One region of the Flintibacter sp. P01028 genome, then DNA from elsewhere that is predicted to be linked to it. Evidence: predicted binding sites of a transcription regulator. Region 1 holds the regulator's gene; the other holds the start of a gene.
What was found. The regulator LexA, encoded in region 1, represses DNA repair genes until DNA is damaged. The targets are predictions, from matches to a motif close to CNAACANNTGTTNG.
Positions count from the first base shown of each region.

Region 2: the regulator LexA is predicted to act here: its motif matches at 8,389-8,402, upstream of uvrB (excinuclease ABC subunit UvrB).

Region 1 covers NZ_JBHEVC010000005.1:33,852-45,845, forward strand. Annotated here, with positions in the region: partial or broken gene yabQ (spore cortex biosynthesis protein YabQ) at 43-300, opposite strand; gene ACEVJK_RS09470 (YabP/YqfC family sporulation protein) at 297-587, opposite strand; gene ACEVJK_RS09475 (Cof-type HAD-IIB family hydrolase) at 753-1,526, shown strand; gene ACEVJK_RS09480 (MBL fold metallo-hydrolase RNA specificity domain-containing protein) at 1,626-3,221, shown strand; gene ACEVJK_RS09485 (DUF975 family protein) at 3,330-4,214, shown strand; gene lexA (transcriptional repressor LexA) at 4,374-4,991, shown strand; gene ACEVJK_RS09495 (RNA-binding protein) at 5,102-5,902, shown strand; gene ACEVJK_RS09500 (DUF4177 domain-containing protein) at 5,927-6,148, shown strand; gene ACEVJK_RS09505 (DUF896 domain-containing protein) at 6,162-6,365, shown strand; gene ACEVJK_RS09510 (DegV family protein) at 6,480-7,343, shown strand; gene ytvI (sporulation integral membrane protein YtvI) at 7,489-8,646, shown strand; gene ACEVJK_RS09520 (S1C family serine protease) at 8,785-10,158, shown strand; gene ACEVJK_RS09525 (DEAD/DEAH box helicase) at 10,403-11,584, shown strand; gene ACEVJK_RS09530 (hypothetical protein) at 11,581-11,994, shown strand, end outside.
Region 2 covers NZ_JBHEVC010000001.1:572,065-584,058, forward strand. Annotated here, with positions in the region: gene uvrA (excinuclease ABC subunit UvrA) at 368-3,193, opposite strand; gene ACEVJK_RS02780 (DUF3788 family protein) at 3,207-4,052, opposite strand; gene ACEVJK_RS02785 (TfoX/Sxy family protein) at 4,049-4,369, opposite strand; gene ybaK (Cys-tRNA(Pro) deacylase) at 4,383-4,871, opposite strand; gene ACEVJK_RS02795 (TraX family protein) at 4,890-5,633, opposite strand; gene ACEVJK_RS02800 (hypothetical protein) at 5,602-5,808, opposite strand; gene ACEVJK_RS02805 (hypothetical protein) at 5,943-6,371, opposite strand; gene uvrB (excinuclease ABC subunit UvrB) at 6,374-8,341, opposite strand; gene ACEVJK_RS02815 (RadC family protein) at 8,457-9,170, opposite strand; gene ACEVJK_RS02820 (PF20097 family protein) at 9,176-9,451, opposite strand; gene pyrE (orotate phosphoribosyltransferase) at 9,637-10,311, opposite strand; gene ACEVJK_RS02830 (DUF4118 domain-containing protein) at 10,540-11,727, shown strand; gene ACEVJK_RS02835 (response regulator transcription factor) at 11,720-11,994, shown strand, end outside.

The sequences.
Region 1 (11,994 bases):
CGCCATAAAGTAGCCCAGCTTCAAAAACCAGGGGCTGATCACCCAGAAGTATACCCCTCCCCCCGCCATGCAGAACAAGGCGCCGTAGAAACGGATCTGTCCCCCCCAGGCCCCCTGGGACCAGAGAAACAGAGTCCCCGTGGCCACCAGCCAGAACACCAGATCCAGCAGGGGACCCACCACGGGCAGCTTCACCCGGACTCTCAGAATACGGAACAGGTCGTACAGCAGCCCAAACAGCGCCCCCAGCGCCAGAGCCTGGCACAGAGCCTGACCCTGCTGAACGGTATCGATGGTCATCTGCCGAATAGGCGGCCCAGCAGACCGCCCTGCTCCCGCCCGCCGCTCTCGTAGATCAGGGCGTTCACCGTCCCCTCGACCTTCAGATCTCCTCCGTCCAAGGACAGCTTTTCGATGTGGAGCCCCTCCCCCTGGATCTCCAGCCCCCCCTGGGCAGTTGTCAGGAAGATGGCGCTCTCGTCAAAGCTTTCCACCTCCTCCACCCCCGATATCATTAGCTGCTCCCGGTCCTCTAGGATCACATGGTGGCCTGTGTCCGGCCGAAGCTTCTCATTTTCATAGGCCATGTTTTCACCCCCTTTTGCTCCATCCTATGGGACAAGTGGGGGCTTTTATGCCTATTTTTCGCCGCTGCTCTCCCTTCCAGAAAAGATCGTCTGGAAATCTGCCCGTTCTTAGTGTACAATAGGTTTTGTTCATGCGAATCCTATTGGAAAAGGTTTGATTGTATCATGGTAAAAGCCATTTTTTTTGATATCGACGGCACTCTGGTTAGCTTCCAGACCCACACAATTTCTCCCGCTGTCTTGGAGGGCCTCCACCGCCTGCGGGAGAGGGGAATCCGGTTATTCCTGTCCACAGGCCGCCACAAAGTCATGAGTCAGTCGGTCCGGGATCTCTTTCCCTTCGATGGCTGCATCACCCTCAGCGGCCAATACTGCTTTGCTCAGGACCGGGTGCTTCGAAGCGTCCCCTTCGCTCCGGAGCGGGTGAAAGCTCTGGTGGAGCTGATGGAGCATTCCACTATCCCCTGTATCTTTTTGGAGGAGGAGGACTGCTACCTTGTAAACCCGGGGCCGCGGGCTCAGGTGTTCCCCAAGCAGCTAGCTGTCCCCCTCCCCCCCTCCGCTCCCGCCCGGCGGGCGGAAGGGCGACAGGTGTTTCAGGCCACCGCCTTCCTCACCCGGGAGGAGCAGCAGGCTTTAGGAGACCCCTTCCCAGGACTGGAGGTCATGCGCTGGCACCCAGATTTCGTGGATATTATTTCCCCAGGCGGCGGCAAGGACCAGGGTATGGACGCCATTTTGGACTTCTTCGGCATCTCCCTGGAGGACACCATGGCCTTCGGCGATGGGGAAAACGACATTCCTATGCTCCGCCACGCCCATGTGGGAGTAGCCATGGGCAACGCCGACGCTCTCGTACGCTCTCACGCCGACTTTGTGACCGGGACAGTGGATGAGGACGGTATTTTGTCCGCTCTGGAACATTTCGGTCTGCTGTAGCCCCCGTCTTTTACACATAATTTACAATTTCCTGTGGATTTTCTTCCCTGGTCCGTGTACAATAAAGACAAGAATCGGCACCGAAGGAGGAACTGTTACATGAAGCTTACGTTTTTTGGCGCGGCCCACGCGGTCACCGGCAGCTGCCACTGTCTGGAAGTCAACGGCAGGAAGATCCTGATCGACTGCGGTCTCCAGCAGGGCCGGGACGAGCACGATGACAACGCCCTGGATTTTTCCCCCAGCTACATCGACTATGTTTTGGTCACCCACGCCCATATCGACCACTCCGGCCGCATTCCGCTGCTGGTCAAGGAGGGCTTTTCCGGGCCCATCTATACCACCCGGCTCACCGCCCAGCTGCTGTCCATCATGCTCCGAGACTCCGCTCATATTCAGGAGAGCGATGCCCAGTGGCAGAACCAGAAGGGAAAGCGGGCCGGCCGGGAGGAGGTAGAGCCCCTCTACACCCTGACAGACGCGGAGGAGGCCCTCCAGCTCCTCAATACCCAGGAGTACGGACAAATCTTCGAGCTGTGCGAGGGTGTAGAGGTCCGCTTCTGCGACGCCGGCCATCTGCTGGGCTCCTCCTGTGTGGAGATCTGGGCCACTGAGAACGGTGTCACCAAAAAGCTGGTCTTCTCCGGAGATCTGGGCAACGTAGACCAGCCTGTCATCCGGGACCCCTCCTTTGTGACAGAGGCGGATTATGTCATCATGGAGTCCACCTACGGCGACCGGAACCACCAGCCCCCAGAGAGCTATACCGAGGCCCTGGCCGCCCTCATTGACGACGTGTTTTCCAAAGGTGGCAACATTGTTATCCCCTCCTTTGCCGTAGGCCGTACCCAGGAGCTGCTCTACTTCCTCCGAGAGATCAAAAATGAGGGGATGGTCAAATCGGTCCCCAACTTTACCGTCTGCGTGGACTCTCCCCTGGCCGCTGAGGCCACCAAGATCTACGCTGGCGATCTTCACGGCTACCTGGACGAGGAGGCAATTGCCGTCCTGCAGGGTGGCGACAACCTGTTCACCTTCCCCGGCCTGACCCTGACCCAGTCTACCGAGGAATCCAAGGCTCTCAATATGGACAAGAGCTCTAAAATCATCATCTCCGCCTCCGGTATGTGCGATGCCGGCCGCATCCGCCACCACCTGAAGCACAACCTATGGCGCCCCGAATGCGCTGTGGTCTTTGTGGGCTATCAGGGGGAGGGCACTCTGGGCCGCCGTCTGCTGGAGGGGGCCAAAAGTGTAAAGCTTTTTGGTGAGGAGATCGCCGTCCGGGCCCGGATCCTGAATTTCCCCGGCCTGTCCTCTCACGCCGACCGGGATCACCTGCTGGACTGGATCGGCCATTTCTCCCCCAAGCCGGACCAAGTGTTCGTGGTACACGGGGATAGTGAGATCACAGACCTCTTTGCAAATGATTTGAATGAGCGGGGCATCCCCGCCCACGCGCCTCTCTATGAGGAGGTCTATGATCTGCTGGGAAATCGTATGCTGGCAAAGGGCGTTGTTCTGGAGAGCAAGCGGACCACAGGCGGCGCCTCCGCTCCCTCCGCCGCCTTCCTGCGGCTACAAGATGTGTCCAAGGACTTGGCCGACCTTATCAGCCGCAGCCGGGGCCGTTCCAACAAGGATCTGTCCAAGCTGGCCGATCAGCTTCGGCAAATCATGGACAAGTGGGAATAGAGAGGCGTTTGAGCCGCCGCGAGCAGCGCGGATGGACCGGAGCGAAGGTTCGCTCCTGCTGGCAGCGGCGCCCTTCCCCAACTATGACAGTAAGAACGGAGAGTTTTTATGGAGATCGACCGCAGAGAACTGAAAAGGCAGGCTAGGGAGGCCATTCGGGGCTCCCGTCCTTCCTTCTGGGTGGTCACCTTGGTATATCTGCTGATGACCACTGGTGTTTCCACACTGGCCGGCCTGCTTGTTCCGGCCCCGGACACAGGAAACATCAGTCTGCCGGCTTTGTTCCTTTCCATCCTCCTCTCCCTGTACTCCACGGTAGTTGGCTTTGGCTTTACGCTATGGTCCATGTGGACCTCCCGGAAGCTGTCTCCCGGACTGGGCGCCCTAGCCGATGGCTTCTCCGTGGCCCTGCTGGTTATCATGACCTCCATTCTGATCTTTCTCCACACGCTGGCCTGGTCCCTGCTGTGCATCCCCGTCGTCTGGCTGGTCCTAATTCCGGTTCTTCTCTCCCCAGGCCTCTCCTTCCTTGTGATCCCCGTTCTAATTGCCGGCATCATGATTTTCTCTTATTGGGTCTCTCTGCGCTACGCCCTGGCCTACTATTTGCTGGCCGACCACCCTGACTACGGGGCCTTCGCCGCGGTCCGCCGCAGTGTGGAGCTGACGCGGGGCTGGAAGTGGGAGATGTTCAAGCTGGCCTTTTCCTTCATCGGCTGGGAACTGCTTGACCTGCTTCTCTACTCACTGGCACTACTTCTGGTTCTGGTCCAGGGCGGTTTCTTCCAGTCTCTTTCCCTGGAGCACTACGGGGATGCCTACATGGTCTATCAGATTATCCTCTCCTATCCCCGCTCCGCCCTTCTTCTCCTGCTAGCCTCCATCCCGGTAAAGCTGTGGCTCTATCCCTATCGCTCCGTGACCATGGCCGGCTTCTACGACGCCCGGCTGCGCCTCCAGCGGGAGGGTTTTGTGGAGATGCCCCCTCTCTGAACATCCAAAGCTACCCGCCAGGACCTCTAGGTCCTGGCGTTTTTTTAGAGGCTTCCTTATTTTTGGAACATTCGTTTGACATTCGTACAAATGTATGATAAAATACATCTAAATTTTAGTGTGTAATTTTCTGTCCGTCTGCCGAAAGGAGCCCTTGCCATGGCCAAACTGACCGCCAAGCAGCAGCAGATCTATGACTATATCCTCTCCTTTACCAATCAGCACGGCTATCCCCCTTCGGTCCGGGAGATTGGCGCGGCGGTGGGACTGAAATCCCCCTCCACCGTCCACTTCCACATGAAGGGGCTGGAGGAGGCCGGTGTCATCGTCAAGGCAGAGGGCAAGACCCGCGCCATCTCCCTGCCGGGGGCATCCATGGGCCCGGTGGCAGAGGAGGAGGACCCCCACGCCAACCAAATACCCATCCTTGGCAATGTAGCCGCCGGCACCCCTATCCTGGCCCAAGAGTGTATTGAGGACTACCTCACCTTCGACACTGCCGGTCTGTCCGGGGAGCACTTCGCCCTCACGGTCCGGGGCGAGTCCATGCTGAACGCCGGGATTCTGCCCGGTGACCTGGTGGTGGTCCACCGCCAGCAGGAGGCCCGGAATGGTGAGATCGTAGTGGCCCTTTTTGAGGATGAGGCCACCGTCAAAACCCTTCATAGAAAAGACGGCTGCACCTGGCTTCTTCCCCAAAACCCTGATTACCCGCCTATCGACGGCACCAAAGCCGAGATAGTTGGCAAGGTGGTGGCGGTAGTCCGTCGGTACTAATTTTGTCCCCCTGCGGCCGGTCATGCTCCCCATGGCCGGCTTTTTTCGTTGACAATCCCAGGTCCTGTCCAGTATACTGAACAGGCAAACAGAGGGAGGCGAGAAGGGTCGTGACCAAGAAGGAGCTTCTGGACCGCTGCGCCCGTGACGGGGCGGAGCGGGTGCTGCTGGCCCGTGTGCTGGACAAGCTGGAACTGGCTCAGGACCGGGGCATCCCAGCCCATACCCCCTTTCTCTCGCCGGGTGAACAGGCCTCTGTCACCGATTTACTCAACGCCTGGGGGCAGCCCCGCCATATCTTTTGGGGTGGCTTTCCCGGCGCAGAGCGGGCCCTGTGCGCCTTCCTCCCCGACTGGCAGGATGAGAACGACCTCCTGTTGGACCCAGAGGGACCGCTGGCCGCATTGGAGGCCGCCTTCCCTCCCGGTTCCGAGTTAAGCCACCGGGATATTCTGGGCTCCCTTATGGGCCTGGGGTTGACGAGGGAAAAGCTGGGGGACATCTTGCTCCCTGGCGACAGGACCTGTCAGGTGATCCTGCTCCGGGAGGTACTGCCCATTCTCCTCTCCCAGTGGGAGTCCGCCGGGCGTTGGCGGTTAAAGCTCCGGGAAATTCCTCTGGCTTCCCTTTCCCCTGGAGAGGCGAAGGTAAGGCTCATCCGGGACACAGTCGCCACCCCTCGCCTGGACGCGGTGCTTGCCGCCGGTTTTTCCCTGTCCCGCTCCAAAGCCATGGCCTATATCTCCGCCGGCAAGGCGGCCGTCAACCACCGGGAGTGTCTCAAAGGGGACAAGCTGGTGGATGTGGGAGACATTCTCACCTGCCGCGGACTGGGCAAGTGCGTGGTCCGGGAGATCCCCGGCCAGTCCAAAAAGGGACGGACCATGCTGGTATTGGAGAGATATATTTAAGCCGCCGGATAGGAGGGCACAGCTATGGCACACTATGAATATGAATTTGAGGTTCTGGCCCTCTCCGCCGGAGGGTACAGCCTGTTCGGCGGCGTCGGCATCCGGACTGAGGGCCACCAGGAAGTCATTCGAAGCCGGGCCGCCGCCGGCTGGCGTTATGTGGGCTATCTGCCCAGCGTTCAGCGGGCCTCTGGACATATTGAGACCATCGAGCTGGTATTTGAACGCGAGATAGAACAGGAATAAGGGAGGGAAAGGCATGGAGCAGAAGAAGATCGACCGCATCAATGAGCTGGCCCGGAAGGCCAAGTCTCCCGCCGGCCTCACCCCAGAGGAGGAGGCTGAACGGGCCCTGCTGCGACAGGAGTATATCGCCGCCTGTAAGTCCAATCTGATGGCCCATCTGGACAATACCCTCATTCAACATCCTGACGGCACCCGGACCCGGCTGCGGAAGAAGTGATCCGCTCTAGCCGGAGCAGGGGTTCATTGACAATCTCCCCGGCATCTGGGATAATACTCTCGATCCTTTTATGTCCCGCCAGGCGCTTATCCTATCTTTTTAAGGAGGCCCCCCATGGCTCATATTAAATTTTCTACCGACTCTGCTTCCGATATTCCCGCCGCTCTGCGGGAGGAGTGGAACATCCAGGTCCTCCCTTTTCCCATCGCGATGGGCGACAGGGAGTATATGGACGGCTTTGACTTCACTCCCGACGAGTTCTTTCAGATGCTGCTGGACAGCCCTCAGATCCCGACCCACGCCCAGTTGAACCCCTATCTCTTCACTGAATGCTTTGAGAAGGCGTGGAAAGAGGGCTATACCGATCTGATCCACACCTCTATCAACTCCAAGGGTTCAGCCACCTATGGCAACGCCATACAGGCCCGGGACGAGTTCTATGAGGACCACCCCGATGCCCAGGACACCTTCCATATCCATATCATCGACTCCAAAAACTACACCATGGGCTACGGCTGGGCGGTGGTGCAGGGGGCCAAGATGGCTGCTGCCGGCGCCCAGGCGGGAGAAATCGTGGATTTTATCCAGGATTGGGTGGATCATGTCCGGGTGATCTTCGCCCCTCTTGACCTGCGGTTTGCCAAAAAATCCGGCCGGATCTCCGCCGCGGCAGCCTTCATGGGCGAAGCCCTGGGGTTAAAGCCCATTATGACCTTCGCCAACGGCGAGTCCAAGATACTGTCCAAGGCGCGGGGGGAGAAAAACGCGATTTCCGCTGTTGTGGAGCTGTGCAAACAGGAGCGGAGCGCTAACAGCCCCTATCTGGTCGTCCATGGCAATAACCTGGAGCAGGCTGGCAAACTGCTAGAAGCCTGCCGCCAGGAGCTAGGCTGTGAGCCTGCCCTGGAGTATCTCATCGGTGGTGTGGTGTCCATCAACGCCGGCCCCAATGTAATTGGTCTGGTATATCGCACATAAAACTCTTTTGGGGTCCGGCTGTGGCGAGCAGTCGGACCTTTTTCTTTCTCTGGGACAGGCAGGCATCCCGAAATTTACATTTTATTCATGCTTTTTCTGGTAAGGTAGAGTAGGATACTGAAAAACAGGGAGGGATATGATACCAATGAAGCCTGGGCAACTGACCTGGCCCCAGCGGGGCGCCCTGTGGCTGCGGCTGGCCATCCGGCTGGTGCTGTCTCTGGCCGCCGTCCTTCTGGTGTCCTTTTTTGGACGGCCCCTACTGACACTTTTTGCCCCCTTTGTCTGCGCCCTCATCGCTGCCGCCCTGCTCAACCCCCTGGTCAAGTGGTTCCAGCGCAAGCTGGGATGGTCCCGAAGCGTGCTGACCTTGCTCCTTCTGCTCCTCCTCTTCGGTCTGGTAGGGAGTGCCCTGGGATGGCTGGGCTACGCGGTTGTCCGTCAGGTCATCAGTCTGGCGGAGAACTGGGACGGGGTAGTGGCCGCCGGCATCAGTGTACTGGACCAGCTGGACCAGATGTTTCAACAGGTGGTGGCCCAGTTCCCGATCCAGATCGCCGGCCCGGATCAGGGCTTTCTCGACTGGCTGGTGGACACCTTATCCTCGGCGGCCCCTGACCTGGGGAACCTGGCCACCTATGCTGGAGAGAAGGCAGTCTCCTTCTCCTCCTTTCTGTTGGCTCTGGTCTTTTTTGTCATGGCAACCTTTATGCTGACGGCGGACTACCCCTATCTCCGCTCACGGGCCGCTCAACATCTGGACGAGGGGACGCTCCACTTTCTGGGGCAGGTCCGGGCCACCGCCCTGGGGGCCTTCGGAGGCTATTTGAAGGCGGAGCTGCTGCTCTCCATCGGGGTATTCTTCATCCTGCTCATCGGCTTCTTTGTCATCCGTCAGCCGTACGGCCTTCTGCTGGCTCTGGGACTGGCCATTATGGACTTTATCCCCATCATCGGCGCCGGCACGGTCATGGTCCCCTGGGCCGTCATCGCGCTGTTTACCCACAACTACCTCGACGCCATCGAGATCATGGTCATCTGGGGCATTATTGCCATGTTCCGCCGGGTAATGGAGCCCAAATTCGTAGGGGACCAGACTGGTCTATCCCCTATCGCCTCTCTGGTCAGTATCTATGTAGGGATGCAGGTAGCCGGAGTTCTGGGTATGATTCTAGGGCCTATCCTGCTGCTGGTTCTGCTGAATCTGGCCGGAATGGGGATGTTCCGCGGGCTCCGGCTGGACATCGCCGCCGCTGTGCGGGACATCGCCGCCCTTCTCTCCCAGCGGCCAGAGCAGATGTGACCTGGTTTCAAACTTTGTTTTGGGAAAGTTCAAAAAATTTATCCTTTTTCTTCATGCTTTTTTCATATTTCGGCGGTATGATATCCACAGTTCAAAGAGGGGCGGCCCCAAGGCCCTTCTTGAAAGGAGTGCATTTACATGGAGTATCCCGACTTCAGCTTTTATAACAGTGAAAACGACGGCTACCGGGGTGGCTTCGGCGACTATACCGACCCCATTCCCACCTCTGGTGGTCCTGCTCATCCCAGCGAGCCCCCAAAGAAAAAGGGGCGCGGCAAGCGTATTGCCGCTCTTTTGCTGGCCTGCGCTGTTGTGGGCGGCGGAGCGGGCGTTGGCGGCGCGGCCGTGTACCAAAGTCTGACCGCCCCCGATACCGTAATCTATGAGGGGGAGCGCCCCCAGGTGGATACGATGGTCAACACCAACAGCGGCCAGCCCATGACGCCCGAACAGCTATATGCCGCCAACCTGCCCTCCTGCGTCGGCATCACGGTAAACACCACGGTGAACATCTTTGGTCAGACCACCACCTCCGCCGCCAGCGGTTCCGGCTTTGTACTGACCCAGGACGGCTACATTGTCACCAACTACCACGTCATTGAGGAGGCGGTCAATGATTCCTCTGTCACCATTGAGGTCTCCTTCTCCAACGGAGACAAATATACCGCCAAACTGGTGGGCGGTGAGAAGGACAACGACGTGGCCGTACTGAAGATCGAAGCTGCCGGCTTACAGCCTGTGACTTTGGGCGACAGCGACCAGTTGGTGGTAGGCGAAAGCGTGTACGCCATAGGTAACCCCCTGGGTGAGCTGACCTATACCCTCACTGATGGAATCGTATCCGCCCTAGACCGGCTGATCACCACCTCCAGCAAAAATGCTAACGGTCAGACCGAAACCACTACCCTCAATGTACTTCAGACCAACTGCGCCATCAACCCCGGCAACTCTGGCGGCCCTCTGTTCGACAGCTATGGCAACGTGGTAGGTATCGTGTCTGCCAAGTATACAGAGTCCACCTCCGGTGTGTCCGCCGAGGGGCTGGGCTTCGCGCTCCCTATCAACGACGTGAAGGAAATTATCTCTGACCTCATCGAGCACGGCTATGTTACCGGCAAGCCCTATCTGGGCGTCCAAGTTAACGTGGTTGACGAGAGCGTTCAGCGTTATGGCATCCCCGCCGGCGCGGTAGTGGAGTATGTGGCCGAGGGCTCCTGCGCCCAGAAGGCCGGCCTGCAGGTCAATGACATCATTACCGCCATCGACGACACCGCAGTGGACTCCCCCTCCGCTCTGACAGCGGCCCTGTCCTCCGACTACAAGGCCGGGGACACCGCCACCCTCACCGTGGTGCGCCAGCAGCAGGAGGTTAAGCTGACCGTCACCTTCGACGAGAAAAATGCCGAGACCGAGGCTGCTAACCAGAACCAGCAGAACACACAGCAGGGCCAGCAGCAGAACCCGAATGGCGGCTATTACTACCAGTGGCCCTTTGGAAGCTTCGGCTGGTGATCCTTCTCTCATTCTCGATTCCTTCTTGAAAGAACCGGCTCTGTCCTTGGGATGGGGCCGGTTCTCTCTTTTTGGAAAAAGATGGACAAACCGCAGAGAAAACGTTATAATTTATTATGGAATAATATTGGGGGCGATGTATTTCGTCCTTTTTGATTCGGGGCCGCGCCGGGAAGGGCGTTTTTTCTGTGTCTGTTTGGAAGGCCTTGGATCACATCCACGAACACAGAAAGGAACAACAAACATGGAGATCAACGGAACATCTGTCAACGAATCGGTCCGGTATGCCCAGCTGGACCTCTCTCCCGCACTGATGCGGGCCATCGAGAAGAAGGGGTATGTTCAGGCCACCCCTGTCCAGGCCGGCGCCATCCCCTATTTCATGGAGTGGAAGGACGTCATCGCCAAAGCTCCCACGGGCACTGGAAAGACCTTCGCCTTTGGCATCCCCATGGTGGAGCACATTGATCCGGAGAGCAGCGCGGTCCAGGCCCTGGTGCTGGCCCCCACCCGTGAGCTGGCCATCCAGATCCAGGACGAGCTAAGGGACCTGTGCGCCTTTAAAGAGGGCGTGCGGGTAGTCTGCCTCTATGGCGGGCAGCCCATTGAAAAGCAGATCACCCAGCTGAAAAAGTCCCCCCAGATCGTGGTGGCCACTCCCGGCCGCCTGATGGACCACATGAAGCGGCACACAGTCCGGCTGGACCAGGTTCAAACTGTTGTGCTGGACGAGGCCGACCGGATGCTGGACATGGGCTTTGTCCGGGATGTGACCCACATTCTGGACAAAATGCCTCAGCGCCGGAACCTGGGGATGTTCTCCGCCACCATTTCCCGGGAAGTAATGGACATCTCCTGGGTCTATCAGCGGGACCCGGTGGAAATCACCGTCCACGCTGATCAGGACAACAAGCCCGATATCGCCCAGTACCGCCTGGATGTAGACCGGGGGGAGAAGGCGGACACTATGGCCCGGCTGCTGGACATGGGCGACTATGAGCGTGTCATCGCCTTCTGCAACACCAAAAACATGACAGACCGCCTGGCCGGTCTGCTGTCCATGCGGCGCATCTCCTGCGAGGCCATCCACGGCGATATCCAGCAGCGCCAGCGGGAAAAGACGCTCCAGAAATTCCGAGACGGCCAGCTCCGGGTACTGGTAGCCACCGATGTGGCTGCCCGTGGGCTGGATATCGACGATGTGGACGCCGTCTTTAACTATGATGTCCCGGACGAGAACGAATACTATATCCACCGCATCGGCCGCACCGGCCGGGCCAAGCGCCACGGGGTCGCCTTCTCCCTGGTATCTACTATTACCGAGGGGCTTCGGCTGGACGATATCCAGAAGGTCACCGGCAGCGATATCCGCAAGGTATATTTTAATGAGCGGGGCGACCTGGTGGCCGCCGTGGAGCGCCCATGAGAGGCGGTCCACGGCGGAGCGGCCTCCTGTTGAATCTGTTCGCCTGCTTTCTAATCCCGGCCTATACCTTGCTCTTTGCGGGCAGTCGGGCCTGGTTCTCCACCAATTTTTCCGTCATCGCGGTGACCGGGCCGGACCACTACCGGGGCTTTCTCTACTGGGGCGTGCTGGCGGGAGGCTATTTCTTCCTGATGCTGATGAAGCTGGCCTCCATTCTGCGCAGCCGTGTGGCTCAAACCGCCGCCATTCTGCTCACCCTGGCCGCCTGCCTGTCCCTTTGCTATGCTCTAGCCATCCCCTATCTCCCGGAGCAGTTTCCCCGATACGCCGACTTGCATGTGATCCTGGCCGCTCTGGCCTGTGTCCTCTTGATGCTGGCCCTGCTGGTCGCCCTGCTCGCCCTATACCGG
Region 2 (11,994 bases), on a different contig from region 1:
CGATGGTCCCCCCGCCGTCGCCCGCTCCCATCCCGGCGGGCCGGGATGGGGGCCCTTATCATTAAAATCCTCGGCGGAAGTAAATTCCGCCTCCGGAAATTCTCCGCCTTCGGCTCCGAATTTTTGGGGGCTCTGGCGGCGGCGTTATCTCAGCAGCTTTTTCAGATACTGCCCGGTATAGCTGACCGGACAGGCCGCCACTTCCTCCGGCGTGCCGGTACACACAATGGTCCCCCCGCCGTCGCCCGCTCCCATCCCGGCGGGCCGGGATGGGGGCCCTTATCATTAAAATCCTCGGCGGAAATGAATTCCGCCTCCGGAAATTCTCCGCCTTCGGCTCCGAATTTTGGGGGCTCTGGCGGCGGCGTTATCTCAGCAGCTTTTTCAGATACTGCCCGGTATAGCTGGCCGGACAGGCCGCCACCTCCTCCGGCGTGCCGGTACACACAATGGTCCCGCCGCCGTCGCCCCCTTCGGGGCCCAGGTCGATGATGTGGTCGGCTGTCTTAATGACATCCAGGTTGTGCTCGATGACCACCACCGTGTTCCCCCCCTCCACCAGCCGCTGGAGGACCTCGATCAGCTTGTGGACGTCGGCGGAGTGGAGGCCCGTTGTAGGCTCGTCCAGGATATAGATGGTCTTGCCTGTGGATCGCTTGGACAACTCAGTAGCCAGCTTGACCCGCTGGGCCTCGCCGCCGGACAGCTCGGTGGAGGGCTGGCCCAGCTTCACATAGCCCAGCCCCACTTCCTCCAGGGTTTTCAGGCGGTTATAGATGCGGGGCAGATTTTCAAAGAAGGGCAGGGCCTCATCCACCGTCATCTCCAGCACCTCGTAGATGTTCTTGCCCTTGTAGCGCACCTCCAGCGTCTCCCGGTTGTACCGCCTGCCCTTGCACACCTCGCAGGGGACATAGATATCGGGCAAAAAGTGCATCTCGATCTTGATGAGCCCGTCGCCGGTACAGGCCTCGCACCGGCCGCCCCTGGTGTTGAAGGAGAAGCGTCCAGGGCCATAGCCCCGGCTTTTGGCGTCGGGGGTGGAGGCAAACAGGTCCCGGATATCGTTGAACAGGCCGGTATAGGTGGCGGGGTTGGAGCGGGGCGTGCGGCCAATGGGGGACTGGTCGATGTTGATGACCTTGTCCAGAAACTCCTCCCCCTCGATGCGGTCGTGCTTCCCAGCTCTGGTCTTGGTCCGGTTCAAATCAGCTCCCAGCTTCTTAAACAGGATCTCGTTGACCAGGGAGGATTTGCCCGATCCGGATACCCCGGTAACACAGGTAAAGGTACCCAGGGGAAACTCCACATCCACGCCCCGCAGGTTGTTCTCCCTGGCCCCAAATATCTTCAAATACTTCCCATTCCCTCTCCGGCGCTGGGTGGGAACGGGGATTTTTTTGCGGCCGGACAGGTAGTCCCCGGTGATAGAGCCGGGGGTGTTCATGACCTCCTCCGGGGTGCCGGCGGCCACGATCTGGCCGCCATGAACTCCTGCGCCGGGACCCACGTCGATGATATAGTCCGCCTCCCGCATGGTGTCCTCGTCGTGCTCCACCACCAGCAGGGTGTTGCCCAGATCCCGCAGCTCCTTCAGGGTGGCAAGCAGCTTGTCGTTGTCCCGCTGGTGCAGACCGATGGAGGGCTCGTCCAGGATATACAGCACCCCCATGAGAGAGGAACCGATCTGGGTAGCCAGCCGGATCCGCTGGCTCTCGCCGCCGGACAGGGTCCCCGCCTCCCGGCTGAGGGTCAGGTACTGCAAGCCCACGGAGCGTAGAAAGCCCAGCCGGCTTTTGATTTCCTTGACGATCTGGGCGGCGATCATGGTCTGGGTGGGATTCAGCTCCAGCCGCTCCATGAAGTTCAGGGCGTCGCTGACGCTCTTGTGGCAGTAGCTGTCGATATCCAGCCCTCCCACGGTGACGGCCAGGGACTCCTTTTTCAGCCTGCGCCCCTGGCAGGTAGGGCAGGGGCACTGGGACATACACTCCTCCAGCTCCCGCTTCATACCGTCGGACTGGGTCTCCCGATAGCGGCGCTCCAGATTGGTGACGATGCCCTCAAAGGGCTGGTACAGGGTGCCCTGGCCCCTGGGCTGGTCATAGTGGAGGGTCAGCTTTTCCCCGCCCGTGCCGTAGAGGATAACGTCCAGCACCTCCTTCGGCAGGTCCTTGATGGGGGTGTTCAGCTTGAACTTATATTTCTTGGCCAATGCGTCAAAGTACATCCGGGAGATTCCGTCCGACTTGATGTTGTTCCAGCCAGAGGCGGTGATCCCCCCCTCGACGATGGATAGATTCTTGTTTGGCATGATGAGGTCCGGGTCGATCTTCATTTGGGAGCCCAGGCCCATACAGGTGGGACAGGCCCCAAAGGGATTGTTGAAGGAGAACATCCGGGGGGTGAGCTCCTCAATGGATATGCCGCAGTCCTCACAGGCGTAGTTCTGGGAGAACAGGATATCCCGGTCTTCCCCCACCACGTTGATGACCACCAGGCCCCCCGCCAGGTTGGAGGCGATCTCCACGCTGTCGGTAAGCCGGCGTGTGATATCCTCCCGAATGACCAGCCGGTCCACCACGATTTCAATATCGTGCTTCTTGTTTTTCTCCAGCTTGATCTCCTCGGACAGGTCATAGGTGATGCCATCCGCCCGGCAGCGGACATAGCCCGACTTTCGGGCGTCCTCAAAAACTTTGGCGTGCTCCCCCTTCTTTCCCCGGATCACAGGAGCCATGACCTGGATACGGGTGGCCTCCGGCAGGGCCAGCACCTGGTCGATAATCTGGTCTATGGTCTGCTGACGGATCTCCTTGCCGCAGATGGGGCAGTGAGGCGTGCCCACCCTGGCCCACAGCAGCCGGAGGTAGTCGTAGATCTCGGTCACCGTCCCCACGGTGGAGCGGGGATTCTTGCTTGTGGTCTTTTGGTCGATGGAAATAGCCGGGGACAGGCCGTCGATGTAGTCCACATCCGGCTTCTCCATCTGGCCCAGAAACATCCGGGCATAGGAGGATAGGGACTCTACATAGCGGCGCTGCCCTTCGGCGTAGATGGTGTCAAAAGCCAGGGAGGATTTACCCGACCCGGACAGGCCGGTGAGCACCACCAGCTTGTCCCTTGGGATGGACACGTCGATATTCTTCAGGTTGTTCACCCGTGCGCCTTTGACGGTAATATGAGTATGCATGATCTGGTTCTCCTTATTGTTTCCCTTTGGGCGGTCCGGCCTTCAGCAGGACCAGCCGTCGGACATCCTCCAGCTGCTCCTCCCGCTTCACATCCAGCACCAGCCACTTGCCGCCGTTGAACAGCGGGGTATTCTCAAACACGGTTTGAAAGGCCGGGGAAAAGGTGGGCAGCAGGGCGTTCAGTTCCTCCATCTGCTTTGCCCCCACCGTCACCAGGGCGGTAAACCAGCCCGCCCGGATGTAGCAGGCGCACAGGGCCCCGGATCCCTTTTTATACTTCACGTTCCAGCCACGATCCATGGAACACCCGCTGAACTCGATGGCGGGCTTCACCCCGTAAGTGTTCTCCATCCAGCTCTGGAGCCGGAAAAACAGTGGACTGCCTACCCAGCGGGCGATTTCATCCATGTTGGGCTGAATGTTCCGGGGAAATGCCGCATCCCAGGGAGTCGAAGGATCCAGTCTCATTTCCTCCGGTCGGGGCTCCCGGGCGAAGCGGACCAGGTCCTCCCGCACCGCCCCCCATTTCCGGTAGTTTTCCCGGCCCTGGCGCAGGGTCATGCCGCGGTTCTCATCGCTGGGGTCGTCCTCGCCGGGATCAAACAGGTCGTTCTCCCAGAAGCACACCGGACAGATATAGGCCAGGGCCTCCTCTTTGGGCACGGGGAAGGTAAGAAATCCGCAGCAGGGGCAGGGATAAATTCCCGCCGGCTCCTCTGGCTCCGGCTCAGGAGCCGGGCTCGGCCCGGACTCCTCCAGCACCGTCCAGCCCCCCTCCTCCGATTTTCCCAGCAGGAGAAACCCGTTTTCAGCGGTGGGGAGGTATTGGAATTTTTCCCTGTCTGCTTGCTCTCTCATGTCTGCTTCCTCCGTTTCCTGGGCGGTTGACTGTTTGGGGACACCAGCTCCGCCGCCCGGCGCAGGGTTTCCCCGTCGTCCGGGTCCAGGACATAGTGGGGCTTGGCCCCCTCATAGGGGGCGGCGGAGGGGCGGTCTCCCAGCAGCCCTTCCACACAGGGGAGCATCTTGACAAAGGGGGTGTCGTCGCACACCAGCAGCACAGGCCTGTCGTTGAGATACACCATATACTCTCCGAACATCTTGCGGGAGCGGACTTCCCCCGTTCCCTCCAGCTGTTCGCAGAGATAGGTAACAAATTCGGGGCTGGTAGACATAGTCTTCTCCTTTTCAAACAGTCAGATCGGCGGTCTCCGCCCCAACCAGCCCAATCAGGTCTGTGGGTGAAAGCTCCACCTGACAGCCGATTTTACCGGCGGACACGATAATGGTATCCAGAATCTCCGCTGTCTCATGGAACACCGTGGGGTACTGCTTCTTCATGCCGATGGGCGAGCAGCCCCCGTGGACATAGCCTGTCAGGGGGAGCAGCTCCTTCTGGTGGAGCATGGCGACGGACTTTTCCCCTACCGCCTTGGCCGCTTTTTTCAGGTCCAGGCTGTCGGCCACCGGGATGTCAAAGACATACAAGGCACCGGACGCCCCCCGGGCCACCAGCGTTTTGAACACACACTCCGGGTCCTGGCCCATGATCCCGGCCACCGTCACCCCGTCCACCGCCTCCCCCTCTTCGTGGGGATAGGTGTGGGGGGTATAGGGGATCTCTTTTTGGTCCAAGATCCGCATCACATTGGTTTTTTCATCCTTCTGCTTTGCCACGGGATCGCCTCATTTCTCTTACAGTATGTAGATCCACAGCACAGCCAGGATCAAAATATGGACGGGATAAAAGGCATAGCAGAAATATTGGAATCCCCGCCCGCCGGGCCCTCGCCGCCCGTTATACATCCAAATAGGGAGCAAGGCCAGCACGGCCAGCCCCTGCTGCGGGAAGGAGAACTCCAGTCCTCCCAGAGAGATTGGAAACTGCATCCCGCCCATCAGCACGCCGTTGATGATCCACAGCCCAGCCAGCTCCGCCAGCCAGCCAAAGGGCAGCTCCCGGCACACCCAGAACAGCAGCACCGTCAGCACCCCCAGACCGCCGTAGTCCACCATAGACAGCTGGCCCAGAACATAGCCCAGCCAGCAGGCCACTCCAAGGGTCAGATAGCGCCAGAGACCGCCTTTTTCCGCCCCAGCCCGGGCCAGACGCAGCATCAGCAGGGCCAGACAGAAGGTGAACAGCACGTTCTGATGGAAGGGATAGATCACATTCCCCCCGTACATCAGATTAAAGGGGATCTCGGAGATCAGGGCAAACAGAAAGATCCGCCCCAGATATCCTTTGAAATGATGGGTGCGGGCAAAGCCCTCCGCAATCTGGAAGGCAAAGATGGGAAAGGCCAGCCGGCCTATACTGGTCATCCACGCGGCCCCGGGAATCACTGTGGCCCACATATGGTCACACAGCATCAGCGCCATCGCCAATAGTTTCAAATGCAGGGAATTAAGGCATTTCAGCCGGTTGAGCACGGTCATTTTCTCTCTCCATATCACAGTAGTAGCGGTCCTCCCGCCATTTGGCGGGATTGGTGTCGATGTATTGCCAGATGCGTCGATAGTCCCGGTCGTTGCGGATGATGTGGTCGTAATAATCATCCTGCCACACTGGTTCATCCCACGCTACGGTGACAGAGCGTTTTAAATAACGCACCAGCATCGGCCCCTACGGCAGTCCCAAGTGTATGCCTCTTTCCGCAGGTGCAAATCGTGATGAAATAATACCCCGGTCGGCCATAGTCGCAATCGGTCAGGCGGTTTTGTTTGCGCCTGGGCATGACCATTGGCTCATCCCCTCAAACATTCACGCAGGCCGTCCAAAAAGGGTCCCAGGGCGGTCTGATCCCCTGTGAATTCAAATTTGAGGCTTTGGATCCCATACACACCAAACAGCGTACCGCTGACCTGAACATGGCCCATGCGGTCCAGATCGAAGCACAGCCTGCCTCCGTAGGAAACATCTTTGATCTCAGCGTGTTTCCCCTGGAGATGATTCATCTCATCCAGTTGACCCACAAAGTTCCTGACCTCTTCGATCCCGCACATCCAAGAGCCGGTGCCGACATATTCTTCCTCGCTCTCTCCGTAATTGTCCTCGCCATTGGAGCACACACGAACCTTGAACTCGGTGCCGTAGGGATCGTTACTTTCCCGGTCATTACACCAAAAATCGAATATCTCCACACAGTTTCTACCCATAGAAAATTTTGCGCTCACGGTTATTTCCCCCGCAGTTCAATGATCTGGTCCCGCAGGGCGGCCGCCAGCTCGAACTCCAGCATCTTGGCAGCCTCGCGCATCTCTTTTTCCAGACGGGCGATCCGCTCTGCCTTCTGCTGTTTAGTGAGGCCCTGGACCTCGCCCTTCTTCTCCGGGGTATCCTCCCCTTCGGCAGAGATATCCAGCAGAGCCCGCACCGATTTGATGACTGTCTTGGGTACGATGCCGTGGGCCTTGTTGAAGGCGTCCTGCTTCTCCCGCCTCCGCTCCGTCTCATCCATGGCCCGGCGCATGGAGGGTGTGATGGTGTCGGCGTACATGATGACCATGCCCTCGGCGTTTCGGGCCGCCCGGCCGATGGTCTGGATGAGGGAAGTCTCGCTTCGGAGAAATCCCTCCTTGTCCGCGTCCAGAATGGCCACTAAGGACACCTCAGGCAGATCCAGCCCCTCCCGCAGCAGGTTGATCCCCACCAGCACATGGAAGGCACCCAGGCGCAGATCCCGGATAATTTCCATGCGCTCCATGGCATCGATGTCGTGGTGCATATAGCGCACCTTGATCCCCGCCCCCTGGAGATAGGCGGTCAGATCCTCCGCCATCCTTTTGGTCAGGGTGGTGACCAGCACCCGCTCGTTCCTGGCGGTACGCTGGTTTATCTCGCCGATCAAGTCGTCGATCTGGCCCTCTACGGGACGGATCTCAATACGGGGATCCAGCAGACCGGTGGGCCGGATGACCTGCTCCACAATCTGTCCGGAGCGGGTGCGCTCGTACTCCCCAGGGGTAGCGGATACATAGACCACCTGGTTGACCCGCTGCTCAAACTCCGGAAATTTCAGCGGCCGGTTGTCAAAGGCGCAGGGCAGGCGGAAGCCGTAGTCCACCAAGGTGGTCTTGCGGGCCCGGTCCCCATTGTACATGGCCCGCACCTGGGGCAGGGTGACATGGCTCTCGTCGATAAACAGAACGAAGTCTTTTGGGAAATAGTCCAGCAGGGTATGGGGAGGCGAGCCGACGGGGCGGCCTTCAATCACCCGTGAGTAATTCTCAATGCCTGAGCAGTAGCCCAGCTCCTGCATCATCTCCACGTCGTACATGGTGCGCTGCTTGACGCGCTGGGCCTCAATGAGCTTGTTCTCCGATTCGAAGAAAGCCACCCGCTCCTCCAACTCCTTGTAGATCTCCTGGATAGCGGCGTCCATCTTCTCCTTGGGAGTGACATAGTGGGTGGCAGGCCAGATAGGGATATTGGTCAGCCGACGGATGGGGGTGCCGGTGACCACATTGATCTCGCTGATGCGGTCGATCTCGTCCCCGAAAAACTCCACCCGGATGGCCGTGTCCTTCCAGTAGGCTGGCCAGATCTCCACCGTGTCTCCCCGGACACGGAACATATTGCGTTCAAAGGCGATGTCGTTGCGCTCGTAGCGGATGGCCACCAGCTTTTTCAGCATCTCGTCCCGCTCCATCTGGGCGCCCACCCGGAGGGAAACCATCATCTTCTCAAAATCCTCCGGCTCGCCCAGGCCGTAGATGCAGGACACCGAGGATACCACGATCACGTCCCGCCGCTCCAGCAGGGAGGCGGTGGCGGACAGGCGGAGACGGTCGATCTCTTCATTAATGGCGGAGTCCTTTTCGATAAAGGTATCCGTATGGGGGATATAGGCCTCCGGCTGGTAGTAGTCGTAGTAGGACACGAAGTATTCCACCGCGTTGTTGGGGAAAAATTCCTTAAACTCGGCGCACAGTTGGGCGGCCAGAGTCTTGTTATGGGCCAGTACCAAGGTGGGACGCTGGACCTTCTCGATGATCTTGGCCATGGTGAAGGTCTTGCCCGAGCCGGTCACTCCCAGCAGGGTCTGCTCGTCCAGCCCCATCTCGATCCCCCGGGCCAGAGCCTGAATGGCCTCCGGCTGGTCGCCGCTGGGGGTATATTCTGAAACCACTTCAAATTTGGGCATTCCCTTCACCTCGCCAGTAGTCTATACAGATTACTCCTCATTATATCAGAACATTTGTTCCAACACAAGAGTTTTTCGCTCCTCCCACCGTTTTTGCAGGGGGAGGAGCGGGTACTTATAACAGCTGATACATGGGACGGCCCTGCCGGCGCTCTGTCTCCATCAGGGACACCACGTCCCCGTCCACGAAGATCAGATGGTCCTCCAGCGTCACCCCAGCGGGCAGCAGGGCGCTGCGGATGACATCAGTGGCCTGCCAGTCGGCGTCGGAGGGAAGGGCCAGATTGCTGATGTGGTTATGGGCCAGATACAGCCTGGAGGCACGCAGACCCACCGCCTCCTCCAAAATACGCCGGATATTGATGTCACAGGCAGAGATGCTGCCCTCTGACACCAGTCGGACACCCAGGGCCTTTCGCTTGCTGTCCAGGAAGAGGCCATAGACCATCTCGTTTCTGGCTCCAAAAAAATAGGGACCCAGGAGCTCCTCAGCCTGGTGGATGCTGTTGATAATCTTTCCCAGGTCGCTCCTGTCCATCTGGTAGCGCCTGCCCAGAGCGGGGATAAGCCGCAGCAGAAGCGCGGTGTGCTCCCCCACCCCCAGCACCTTTGTCAGCTCGTCCACCGAGGCGTCCAACACCCCGGCCAGAGAGCCAAAGCGGTCGATCAGGTCGTGGGCGGTGGCGTTCACATCCCCCTGGGGAATGGCGTAAAACAACAGCAGCTCCAGCACCCTGTGGTCCGGCCAGCCCTCCAACCCACGGGTCAGAAATTCTGTTTTCATCCGCTGCCGGTGGCCGGCATGGCGGTGCTTTCCTTGTTCTGCCATGGGACCTATTCCTTTCCCTCAGTACCTTGCCCCTCAGCCTGGGACATCAGCTCCTCATAGTCTACCAGCATTTTTTTACATATCCCGCACCAGAACGCACTTGGCCGCTGTGCCCACACAGCGCCAAAGGACTCCGGAGGCAGCAAAATGGCGTGCTTTTTCTTCAGGACAGCCTTGGTCCAGAGCTTGGGAGGCACCTCCCCGGCCGGTAGAATATAGCTGTCTCCCCTGTCGTGGAACGTCCCTTCCAGCATTGATCCGCCACAGTATGGACAGTTCATTCCAGCACCTCCAATCAAAGGCTCTCTCAGCCCTTGGCTCCGTACTCTGCCAGGTACGCCTCCATTCAAAATGCGGGTTTTCTCCTGCGGGAAAAACATATGCGCTTCGCACACCGCATTTTCAGGGGGGACCAGTTACCCCCTGATGCCCCCCATGCTCTCCAAGGGAACGGGGGGTTATGGGTTTATGCTTTGGCCCCGTACTCCGCCAGGTAGGCTTCCATTTTAGCCTTCATCTCGTCGTCAATATAGACTTTGCCATCCACAGGGTTATTATGGAGGAAGGCGATGACCTCCCGGACGGTAACGATGGGGTAAACCTGGATACCATAGTCCTGGCGCAGCTCATCCAGGGTGGAGCAGTCCCGGGTGCCCCGCTCCATCCGGTCCACCGACACGAACAGGGCCTTCATGTTGACCTTGGCCACATGCTTAAACAGCGCGATAGACTCCCGGACGGCGGTGCCAGCGGTGACCACGTCCTCAATAATGGCCACATCATCTCCGTCCTGTGGCTTGTAGCCCACCATGGAACCACCCTCGCCGTGGTCCTTGGCCTCCTTGCGGTTGAAGCAGTAAGGCAGGTCCCGGTCATAGTTCCGGTACAGAGAGGCCGCGGCGGACACCGCCAGAGGGATCCCCTTGTAGGCGGGGCCGAACAGGCAGGTAATTCCCTCCGGCATATGCTCCTGAATGCAGGCGGCGTAGTAGTCTCCCAGCTTGGCCGCCTGGGCCCCGGTCTTGTAGTTCCCGGTGTTGACGAAATAAGGGGTCTTCCGTCCGGACTTCGTGGTAAAATCCCCAAAGGTAAGCACGCCGGAGCGCACCATAAATGTGATAAATTCCTCTTTGTACGTCATCGTTTCGACCTCTTTTCTCCAGTTTGCCCGGCACAGGCCGGAAATCGTATTATTATATCATTTTTCCTCCCCAGATACAAGAAATCGCCGTCTTTTTTCATCCGGATTTTTCTTCGGCTTTTTTACAGTGTCTGTACTTTACGGTTCGGGCCAGGTTTGATATAATATTTTTGCCCAATGCCTCCGCTCCTCTGTGGCGGCAGGGTCCCGGAAGGAGAGAGAATAGATATGTCCGCCCTGACGCAGCGATGCAAAGCCCTCTTTGGCTATATGGACCAGTTGGTCCACCGAATACCTTCGGTCCCCCGGGATATCCTAACCACTGCTCTTCTGCTGTACGCCGCCTACTGGACCAGCGGCATTCTGATCTCCCACACCGGCGGGGAAAACAATTCCGCCCTGGTATTCGTGTTGGCAGTGGTGTGCATCTCCTTTTTTACCACCGGCTATGCCTATGGGATCACCGCCTCCATCATAGGGACCTTCTGCATCAACTACTTTTTTATGGTCCCCTATTCCGCCTTTTCCTTGAGCCATACGGGTTACCCGGTTGCCATGCTGTCCATGGTGGCTATCTCCTGTATCGTGTGCGCCCTTACTTCCCGGGTCAAGCAGCAGGCCATTGAGGCTGTCCGCCGGGAAAAGAACACCAAGACCCTCTATGAGATGAATGAAAAGCTCAACGCAGAAAAAGCGGCCATCCAGTTACAGTCCGCCAGGGAGACGATCCGGGGCAACATCCTCCGGGCCGTGTCCCATGATCTGCGCACCCCTCTGACCGCCATCTCCGGCGCCGCCTCTGTCCTTCTGTCCAGCGAGGACATCCTCCGGTCAGAAAAAAACGCCTCCCTTGCCAACGATATCAAGGCAGACGCTGATGCTCTGATCGTCATGGTGGAAAATCTGCTGTCCGTCACCCGAATTCAAGACGGCACCATACCCCTGAAAAAGCGGGAGGAGATGCTGGAGGAGGTGGCGGGGGACGCCATTCTGACCACCCGGCGCCGGTTCCCCAACTGTCATGTGGATCTGGAGCTGTCCGAGGATATCTTATACCTACCTATGGAGCCCATGCTCATCAAGCAGGTGATGGTCAACCTGCTGGAGAACGCGGTCCGCCACTCCGGCAGCCAGTCCGGCATCCTGCTCAATCTGTTCCGTCAGGACGAGTGGGCAGTGGTGGAGGTCCGGGACCACGGCAAAGGACTGCCCCCGGAGGTGTGTCAGGCCGTCCAGTCTGGCCGGCCTCTGTCCCGAGATCTGAACGGGGATTCCACCCGCGGGATGGGCATTGGTCTATCTGTCTGTCAAAGCATCATCAAGGCCCACAACGGCTTTTTTGCCGCGGGCAATGCCCCGGAGGGCGGAGCGGTGATCCGCTTCGGCCTCCCCATGAAGGAGTCTGACCATGAATGAAAAACGACTGATCCTGGTCATCGAGGACGAGCACGCCATCAGCAACTTTATCTGCCGCGCGCTGGCCGCCAATGACTATAAGGCCATCCCCGCCTCCAGCGGCAAGGAGGGGCTTTCCCTGTTCTTCTCCCACAGCCCCGACCTGGTCCTGCTGGACCTGGGACTGCCCGATATGGACGGGCTGGAGGTGCTGGAACAGCTCAGCGACCTGCCCCGAGAGGTCCCTGTCATCATCATCTCCGCCCGTGACCGCGAGTCGGAGAAGGT